2 regions of the Pseudomonas sp. PKS genome follow, and region 1 is predicted to be linked to the other one. Evidence: riboswitches for the same ligand, from Rfam matches in the RefSeq annotation. Region 1 holds a riboswitch; the other holds the start of a gene.

The links. A riboswitch is a leader RNA that binds a small molecule or an ion and turns the genes downstream of it on or off. The one in region 1 is predicted to bind cobalamin.
Region 2: linked by a shared signal. The riboswitch ahead of cobW (cobalamin biosynthesis protein CobW) and the one ahead of ABOA88_RS01370 (ABC transporter ATP-binding protein) in region 1 are both predicted to bind cobalamin.

The regions. Positions count from the first base shown of each region.
Region 1 is NZ_JBEGDO010000001.1:277,975-282,384, forward strand. It holds gene ABOA88_RS01360 (FecCD family ABC transporter permease) at 1-800, opposite strand, end outside; gene ABOA88_RS01365 (ABC transporter substrate-binding protein) at 800-1,768, opposite strand; gene ABOA88_RS01370 (ABC transporter ATP-binding protein) at 1,765-2,541, opposite strand; cobalamin riboswitch at 2,650-2,856, opposite strand; gene qhpR (AraC-like transcriptional regulator QhpR) at 3,066-4,112, shown strand; gene ABOA88_RS01380 (MFS transporter) at 4,324-4,410, shown strand, end outside.
Region 2 is NZ_JBEGDO010000001.1:109,823-114,232, reverse strand. It holds gene cobN (cobaltochelatase subunit CobN) at 1-1,299, opposite strand, end outside; gene cobW (cobalamin biosynthesis protein CobW) at 1,303-2,370, opposite strand; cobalamin riboswitch at 2,471-2,668, opposite strand; cobalamin riboswitch at 2,876-3,073, shown strand; gene ABOA88_RS00540 (CbtB domain-containing protein) at 3,167-3,352, shown strand; gene ABOA88_RS00535 (CbtA family protein) at 3,363-4,046, shown strand; gene ABOA88_RS00530 (cobalamin biosynthesis protein) at 4,046-4,410, shown strand, end outside.

The DNA of each region.
Region 1 (4,410 bases):
GCGCCGGAGAGCGATACCAGCACGCCGGTCAGCAGGGCACAGCCAACGAACACCTGAGCGCGCACACGACGTGGCTCGAAGCCAAGGCTCACGGCGGTCTGCTCACCGCTCATCAACCCGTTCAATGCCCGGGCCAGGCTCATCAGCAGCACAAACCCAGCCAGCACGCAGATCGCCGGCAGCCAGAGCAGCGGCCACTGCGCCAAGCCCAGGCCACCGAGCATCCAAAACATCACCGAGCTGGCGGCATGGGGGTCGCCGGTGTACAGCAGCAGGTTGGCTAGCGCCATCACCACGAACGACACAGCCACTCCGGCCAGCAGCAGCCTGTCGCTGTCCAGCCGACCGCGCCGGCTGGCCACCGCCAGGACCAGCAACATACTGCCCAAGGCACCGACGAAGGCCGCCAGAGGCAGGCTGAAGGGGCCGGCAAAGGTGCCGAGGAACAGCACCACCAGCACCGCCCCCAGCACCGCACCGGAGCTGACACCCAGCAGGTGTGGATCGGCCAGCGGGTTGCGGGTGACGGCCTGCAGGGCACCACCAACCAGGGCCAGGCCAGCCCCTACCAAGGCCCCGAGTAGCACCCGCGGGGCGCGGATCTGCCAGACGATCTGCGCCTGCCCCCGGGTCCAGTCGCCCATATCGGTCATACCCAACTGATACAGCGTGATGCCCGTGACCTTCGCCAGCGGCACATGGGCCGCGCCAAAGCCCAGGGACAGCAGGCAGGAGAACAGCACACCGATCAGCAGCAGCGACATCAGCAGGCGATAGCCTCCTGGGCTACGAACCGGCATCAGTGCGCTGCCTCGGCGAACAGTTGCGGATGCAGGGCCGCCGCCAGTTGCTCGATGGCGCTTGCGTTATCCACCGACGGGGTGACTTGCAGGTACGACAGCACCACGAAGCGATGCTCGCGGATGGCCTTTACCTCGCTCAAGGCGGGGTGATTGAGCAGGAAATCGCGTTTTTGCGCCCAACTCGTCGGGCCGTAATCGACGATGACGATCACCTCCGGATCCCGCGCCACCACGCTCTCCCAATTGACTTGGGTCCAGCTGGCATTCACGTCATCCATCACGTTGTCGGCACCGGCGGCCTCTAGCAGTGCCTGGGGCATGCCGAGCCGGCCAGAGGTGGTGGGGCGGTCTTCGCCGCTGTCGTAGAGAAAGACGTGGGGTTTGTGCCGCACTTGGTCCAATTGCGCGTGAACCCGCGCAACGCGCTGCTTCAGGTGCTCGACAAGCACGTTGGCGCGCTGTTGAACGTCGAAGATGCGCCCCAGGTTGTCCAGGTCCTGGTACAGATCCTCCAAACTTGCCCGGCGCCGGGGCATGATCCAGGAGCAGGATTCGCTCAACTCATACACGGGGATACCCAGTGGTGCCAGGGTCTGTGGCGTCAGCGGGCCGCCCACGTTCATGCCGTAGCCCCAGCCGGCGAACAGAAAGTCGGCCTGGGCATCAAGGAGGTTCTCCGGCGACGGGTAGCGCGGTGCAAGCTCAGGAAGGCCGGCCAAGGCGTCACGCAGGGACGGGTCGAGGGTCTTCCAGCCGCTGATACCGCTATAGCCCACCATCCGCTCGCGTAGCCCCAGGGCCAGCAGCATCCCGGTGAGGTTGATGTCGTGACTCACAGCCCGGTGCGGCGCTTGGGTGAAGGTGATGTCGCGCTCGCAACTGCGCACGGTGACGGGGTAGCTGTCAGCCCAGGCTGTGAGGGGCAGGGCGGCGAGCAGGGCCAGATGAGTCAGGCGTCGCTTCATGCGGGGGTAATCCAAGTAATACGTGGGTGGGACGCCAAAGGGTGGCGATCGACCAGGGCGCGAACACCAAAGACCTGCTCCAGGCGGTGCTCGGTCAGCACTTGCTCCGGCGTGCCTTGCGCGACGATGCGCCCTGCATCGAGGACATACAGGCGATCACAGAAGGCTGCGGCCAGGTTCAGGTCGTGGAAGCTCGCCAACAGGCCTAGACCAGTGCCACGCAGGTGTTCGAGCAAGGCCAGTTGGTAACGCGGGTCGAGATGATTGGTCGGCTCGTCCAGGATCAACAAGCGCGGTTGCTGCACCAGTGCCCGAGCCAGCAATACACGTTGCTTTTCACCCCCGGATAGCGGCGCGAAGCCCTGGTTGGCTCGGGTATGCAGGCCCAGTCGCTGCAGGCAGGCATCGATCAATGCCTGGTCGTCATGGCTGTCGAACCAACCTTGGTGCGGGGTTCGGCCCATGGCGACCACGTCGCGCACACTCAGGCCGAAATCTTCGGGAAACTCCTGCAGCATCACCGCCACGCGCTGGGCGACCCAGCGTGGGGACTGTTGCCAGATGTCTTCGTTTTCCAGCAGTACGCGCCCGCCATCGGGCCGGGTAAAGCGATAGGCGCAGCGCAACAGGCTGGTCTTGCCGCTGCCGTTGGGGCCGATCAGGCCGACGAATTCGCCGGGCTGGACTTGCAGGTCGATATCGTCGAGCAGGCGTTGACCGCCGGGCGAGGGGGCCCAGTGCAAGCTTTCCAGACGTAGGGTAGGGGATGACATGCAGACCAACCGTACCGGGGTGAATGAAGCCCGACTGGGGACGGCGCGCAAGGGAATCGCGGGCAGTGGGCTGCCCAAGACCGGCCCGCGCCCGCCCACCGCGGGTGTTGCCAAAATCGGTGACAGGCCGGTCTCCGGGCTTGCGAGGGGCTTGAAGCATTCACCTTCCCATGCCGGCGGCACAGTGGCGTATCGAATGCATCGCTCGCTTACCGTTGCGGGGGCAGCGCCGGACTGATCGCGCAAGGCGACGCACCGACTTCCCGTTTAATCCCCGGCACGGCGGCAGGGGACACCTGAAACTGGGGCGCATCTGAGCATTAATGGGCGGGGCAGTCAACCGAACGGGGCGTTCCGGCATAACCGGCTTTCTCGCGTGACTGTTTGTTACGCGATGTTACTCATTGCCCCAGTCCAGGGCAGTCGTTGGAAGGTGTTTTGCCTGCAAGGGGCCTGTTTGAGAGGGCGATACAAGGGCACAGCGTTTGCATTAGCGAGGTTACGAATTCGAACTGGAATAGACCATGAGTTCTCCACTGCACTGCTGCACCGTTTCACCCGTAGCGGGCAACCTCGGCGTGTTGTCGGCTGCTGCCAGTGGGCTGGAGGGGTTCGTGACAGGTGTCGGGGGTGACATCGACTTGGTGCTGGGACGTGCCGGCGTCAATCCTGAAAGCCTGCGCCAACCCACGCTCAGCCTGCCGCTCACCAATTACTGCCGGGTGCTCGAGGAGGCAGCCCGCCAGTCGCACTGCGACAATTTCGGTTTGCATTACGGTCTGCAGTTTCAGCCCCAAGCCCTGGGGCTGCTGGGCTATGTCGGGTTGTTTTCCAATACGTTGGAGGAAGCCCTGCGCAATTTCGTGGCGGCGTTTCCTTATCATCAGCACGATACCTTGATACGGCTGGTCGACTGCGGCGAGTGCTATCGCTTCGATTATCAGGTGCGACACAGCGCCATTCTGGAGCGCCGCCAGGATGCCGAATTGACCATGGGCATGGCGCTGAACCTGATGCGCCACGTATTGGGCAAGGACTGGGCGCCCTTCGCGGTCAGCTTCGAGCATACGCGCCCACAAGACGGGCTGGCCCATCAGAGGGCGTTCGGCGCTCCTGTCTATTTCGATCGCAGTTGCAACTCGATGCTGGTACCCAAGACTGACCTCAAGGACCAGATGATGCCGGAGCGCGATGCCAACTTGCTGTTTCTGGTTCAAGACGTGCTCCAGCGCCTAGGCGCGCGCGATCAACGGCGCAATCTGCTGGAAGAAGCGGACGCTCAGGTACGCCTTGCCCTGAGCAGCGGAGAGCCATGCCTCGAGACGATCGCGCAGTCGCTGCAGCTCAGTGCGGCCGGGTTGCAGCGCCATCTGCGTGAGGCGGGAGTGAGCTTCAGCCAGCTGGTTGAGAAGGTGCGCCGTGAAGTGGCGGTGCATTACCTGCGACAGCCCAAGCGGCCAGTGTCCGACTTGGCGGGGTTGCTCGGGTACTCCGAAACCAGTGCTTTCTCCCGGGCGTTTCGCCGTTGGTTTGGCGTCAGCCCACGACAATGGCGTAGCGAAGACCACTGACGGCTTGTTCGCAGGCTTGTGCCTTAAGCCCAGTCACACCCATCCCCAAAATTGACTTTGCACGTAGAAACAGGCTTGTAGGGTCAATTCTTGGTCTAGACCAGAGGCTAACATCAAGGTCGCAAGCTCCGGATACCTCCCGGCCGGCGCCTTGATCGAGCAGTGCAGGGGTGTCAGGCCTACGTCGCGGTAATCAACAGAGGACAACAACATGTACAAGAGTCCTGAGAACGCCCACCATTACTGGAAATCCCTTCAACGCTGGCGCGTTCAGATATTCATCATCACGTGGCTGGCC
Region 2 (4,410 bases), 170 kb from region 1:
CAGCTGATGGATCAACGCGGTACCGCTGTCAGGCAGGCCTTGCACCGGGTACCCCTGCCCTTGCAGCGCCCGGAGGATGTTCAGCGCTGCGCCGGGTGTGTCCAGGCCCACGCCGTTGCCGATGCGCCCGTCGCGGGTCGGGTAGTTGGCCAGCACCAACGCCACGCGTTTCTGGGCGTTGGGCAGACGCGCCAGCTCCACCCAGCGACGCGCCAGCTCGGCGACAAAATCCATGCGTTCGGGGTGGGCGCGATAGCAGACCACGTCGGACTGGCTGCGCTCGCTGCGCCAGGCCAGGTCCTTGAAGCTCACGGGGCGCGTGATGATGCGCCCGTCCAACTCCGGCAAGACAATGTGCATGGCAAGATCCCGCGCGCCCAGGCCCTGCTCGTTGGATTCCCAGGCCGGCTGGTTGTCTTGGGCGCAGATTGCCTGCAACACCGGGATGTCTCGGCGCAGCGGGCGCAGGTTAGGTTGCTCCGGACTGGACAAGGCAAAACCGGTGGTGTTGACCACCACCTCAGCCTCGACTTCATCCAGCCAGGTCTCGACCTGAGCCAGGCAGGCCGCCTCCTTTAGGCTGGCCACAGCGATAGGCAGCGGATTGAGCCCCGCCGCCTGCAAGCGCTGGCAGAAGGTATCGATAAACGCCGTGTTGGCCGCTTGCAAGTGCGAGCGATAGAACAAGATGGGGGCCACAGGCCAGTCGGGCTGCCATTCGCGGTACCAGTCCTGCAACACGGCGCTGGGCTTGGCGGGGTGGTACACCGTAGTACGCGGCAAGGGCTGTGGCTCTTCCCAGGCGTACTCGCGCCCGAGCCACAGGCTGGCCAGGCAATTGAAAAGGTTCGCGGCATTGGCCTTGCCCCCCTGGCGCAGGTAATGCCAGAGGCGCTCGGCCTGGTCACCGGTCACGGTGCCCAACTGGGTCAATTCCGGGTCCGGGCGGTCGTCGCCGGGCACCAGGATCAACTGCACGCCCCGGGCGCTCAGTTCGACCAGTTGCTCGACACCATAGCGCCAGTACCCGACACCCCCATGCAAGGACAACAGGATCACCTTGGCATGGCGCAACACCTGATCGATGTACAGATCGACCGAAGCGTGGTTCTGCACCTGCATGGGGTTGGCCAGTCGCAGGCTGGGGAAATCCTCCGGCAACTGCTCGGCGGTTTCGGCGAGCAGCGCCAGGTGCGAATCACCGCTGCAGAGGATCACCAGTTCGGCCGGGGTCTGGCCGAGGTCGGCAATGCTGTCGTCCGGCACGAAGCCGCCGGGCTGGGTCCGCAGCAGGTGCATGGGTCAGGCGTCCAGGGCCTGGCGCAGGCGCGCTTCGAGCGCGGCGGCGTCCAGTGCCTGGCCGATCAGTACCAGGCGGGTGATGCGCGGCTCGTCGGCGCGCCAGGCGCGGTCGAAGTGCTTGTCGAAACGGGTGCCCACCCCCTGAATCAGCAGGCGCATCGGCTTGCCGGGGATGGCAGCGAAGCCCTTGGCGCGCAGGATGCCGAATTCGACCACCAGTTGGGTCAGGGCATCAAGCAGCAGGCTTTCGTCCGCCTCTGGCAGGTCGATGGAAATGGAGTCGAAGGCATCGTGGTCATGATCGTCATGATCATCGCCGTCGTGGTGCGCGTCATGGTGGGTACGGCGACCATCGATGTGCGCCTCAGCCTCGGCGCCCACGCCCAGCAGCACTTCCAGTGGCAGACGGCCGCTGCTGGCCTCGATCACCTTGACCGCCGGCGGCAGCTCTTCGGTGACTTCGGCGCGCACCTTGGCCAGGCCTTGGGCATCGATCAGATCAGCCTTGTTCAGCACCACCAGGTCGGCGCTGGCCAGTTGGTCGGCGAACAGTTCATGCAGGGGCGATTCGTGGTCAAGGTTGGGATCGAGCTTGCGTTGAGCGTCCACCTGATCCGGGTACGCGGCGAAGGTACCAGCGGCCACGGCCGGGCTATCGACCACGGTGATGACCGCATCGACGGTGCAGGCATTGCGGATTTCCGGCCACTGGAAGGCCTGCACCAACGGCTTGGGCAGGGCCAGGCCGCTGGTTTCGATGAGGATGTGGTCCAGATCGCCGCGGCGGGCGACCAACTCGCGCATCACCGGGAAGAACTCTTCCTGCACGGTGCAGCACAGGCAGCCGTTGGCCAGTTCGTAGACCCGGCCGCTGGCTTCTTCCTCGGTACAGCCAATGCTGCACTGCTTGAGGATCTCGCCATCGATGCCCAGCTCACCGAATTCGTTGACGATCACCGCGATGCGGCGGCCCTGGGCGTTGTCCAGCATGTGGCGCAGCAAGGTGGTCTTGCCCGAACCGAGGAAGCCGGTGACGATGGTGACGGGGAGCTTGGCCAGTGTTTTCATGTCGCGATGCCCTTGGCAGGATGGCGCGGGCATGCAGGACGAGTGCCGCGAGCCTTGCCGGCCGGGCCTGTTCGCCACCGGATCACCCCGCCCGGTTGAAAGTCGAAATCGTCTCGAGGCAGGTCTCCTGGCTTGCACCTTACCGGCCGTGCCGGTGGAGCGACGCCTTCCCGCGCCTGGGCGCAGTGGCTGTGTCGATCCGGGTGGGTGCCTACAGTTGCGGGGGCAGCCGCGGCTTGTACCGCGTTCCCGTCTTAGCTCCGGCCAACGCCGGAGAACCTCGAATCGGCAAGGCTACGCAGTGGCCGGCAGGCGGTCAACCACGGCGCGTCAGTTTGGAGGCAGGCCGCTTGGAACAGTCGCCCTGCCCCCTGTGGGAGCGGGTTCACCCGCGAAGCGCACTATTCGGTAGGATTCCAAGCGAGCTCGATCTTTTACCGCCTAGCCTCTGAAGGATCGGCGCACCGCAACCTTGCAGATTGACGCCACGTCGCCCCCATGCTTTGCTTGCACCTTGCGTTCAGGTGCCCCGTCAAGGGGTGAAACGGGAAATCGGTAACCAAGCCGATGCTGCCCCCGCAACGGTAAGCGAGCGAAGCGTCTTGACCACTGTGCCGCGTCGTATGGCATGGGAAGGTGATGCTTTCCAGGAGCCCTGCTCCTCCTCGCAAGCCCGGAGACCGGCCTGGCGTCAATAGAACACCCCGCGGTGGGCGGGCGCTGTCACCTCTTCTGGGTCAATCGTGCCCGGGATGACGCGCGTGTCCGCCGCCTATAAAAAGCAGAGGAACGCCCCATGTCGATTACCAGCACCAAACACAGCATCGCCACTCCCGTCAGCCTCAGCCAACGTGTCGTCGTTGCCGTCGGCGCCAGCCTGCTGGGCTTGTGCCTGGTCTATTTCGCCGGTTTCTCGCACATCGAGGCCGTGCACAATGCCGCCCACGATACCCGCCACAGCGCCGCCTTCCCTTGCCATTGAGTACACCTGCATGATCAAGCGCATCGCCCGTACAGCAGGTTTCAGCGGGCTGCTCGCCGCCCTATTGCTGACCTTGCTGCAAAGTCTGTGGGTCAGCCCGTTGATCCTTCAGGCAGAAACCTTCGAGAGCGCCGTCCCCGAGCATCATGAGCATGACAGCCCCGTCGCTGCGCATTCCCATGACACAGAGGCCTGGGCACCGGAGGATGGCTGGCAGCGTCTGCTCGCCACCACCGGTGGCAACCTCGTGGTGGCGGTCGGTTTCGCGCTGATCCTCGCCGCGCTGTACAGCCTGCGCGAGCCGAACCGAGTGATGACCGGGGCACTGTGGGGGCTGGCGGGCTTTGCCGTGTTCTGCCTGGCACCCACACTGGGGTTGCCGCCGGAGCTGCCAGGCACAGCGGCCGCCGACCTGGGGCAACGCCAGAGCTGGTGGATCGGCACTGCGGCCGCCACGGCCACGGGCCTGGCCCTAGTGGTATTTGCCCAGCACTGGCTGCTCAAAGTGCTAGGCGTTGCCTTGCTGGTGGTGCCACACGTGATCGGCGCACCACAACCACCGGTGCATGAAAGCCTGGCACCGGAAGCACTGGTGGCCCAGTTCAAGCTCGCCTCCTGGCTGACCAACGCCGCGTTCTGGCTCGCCCTTGGCCTGCTCAGCGCTTGGCTTTATCGCCGAGCCAACCAGGCCTGATGCGCGACGTGTCGTCCGAGCCGGTATTCTATGCCGGCTTCGGCTGCTGCAAGGGCTGCCCGGTCGAAACCCTGGAGCAGCTGTTGCGCACGACCCTGGCCACACACCGCCTGTCCGCCGACCACTTGGTCGGCCTCGCCAGTATCGATCTCAAATTCGATGAGCCTGGGTTGCAGGCCCTAGCCGAACGGCTGGGCATCCCCCTGATGGTATTCCCGGCCACAGACCTACAGCCCTTCGAGCCGCAGCTCAGCCATCGCTCGCCTGTTGCCTATGCACACAGCGGCTGCTGGGGCGTCGCCGAAAGCGCGGCCCTGGCACTGGCCGCACGCGCACTTGGCACCTCGCGCTTGCTGGTGACACG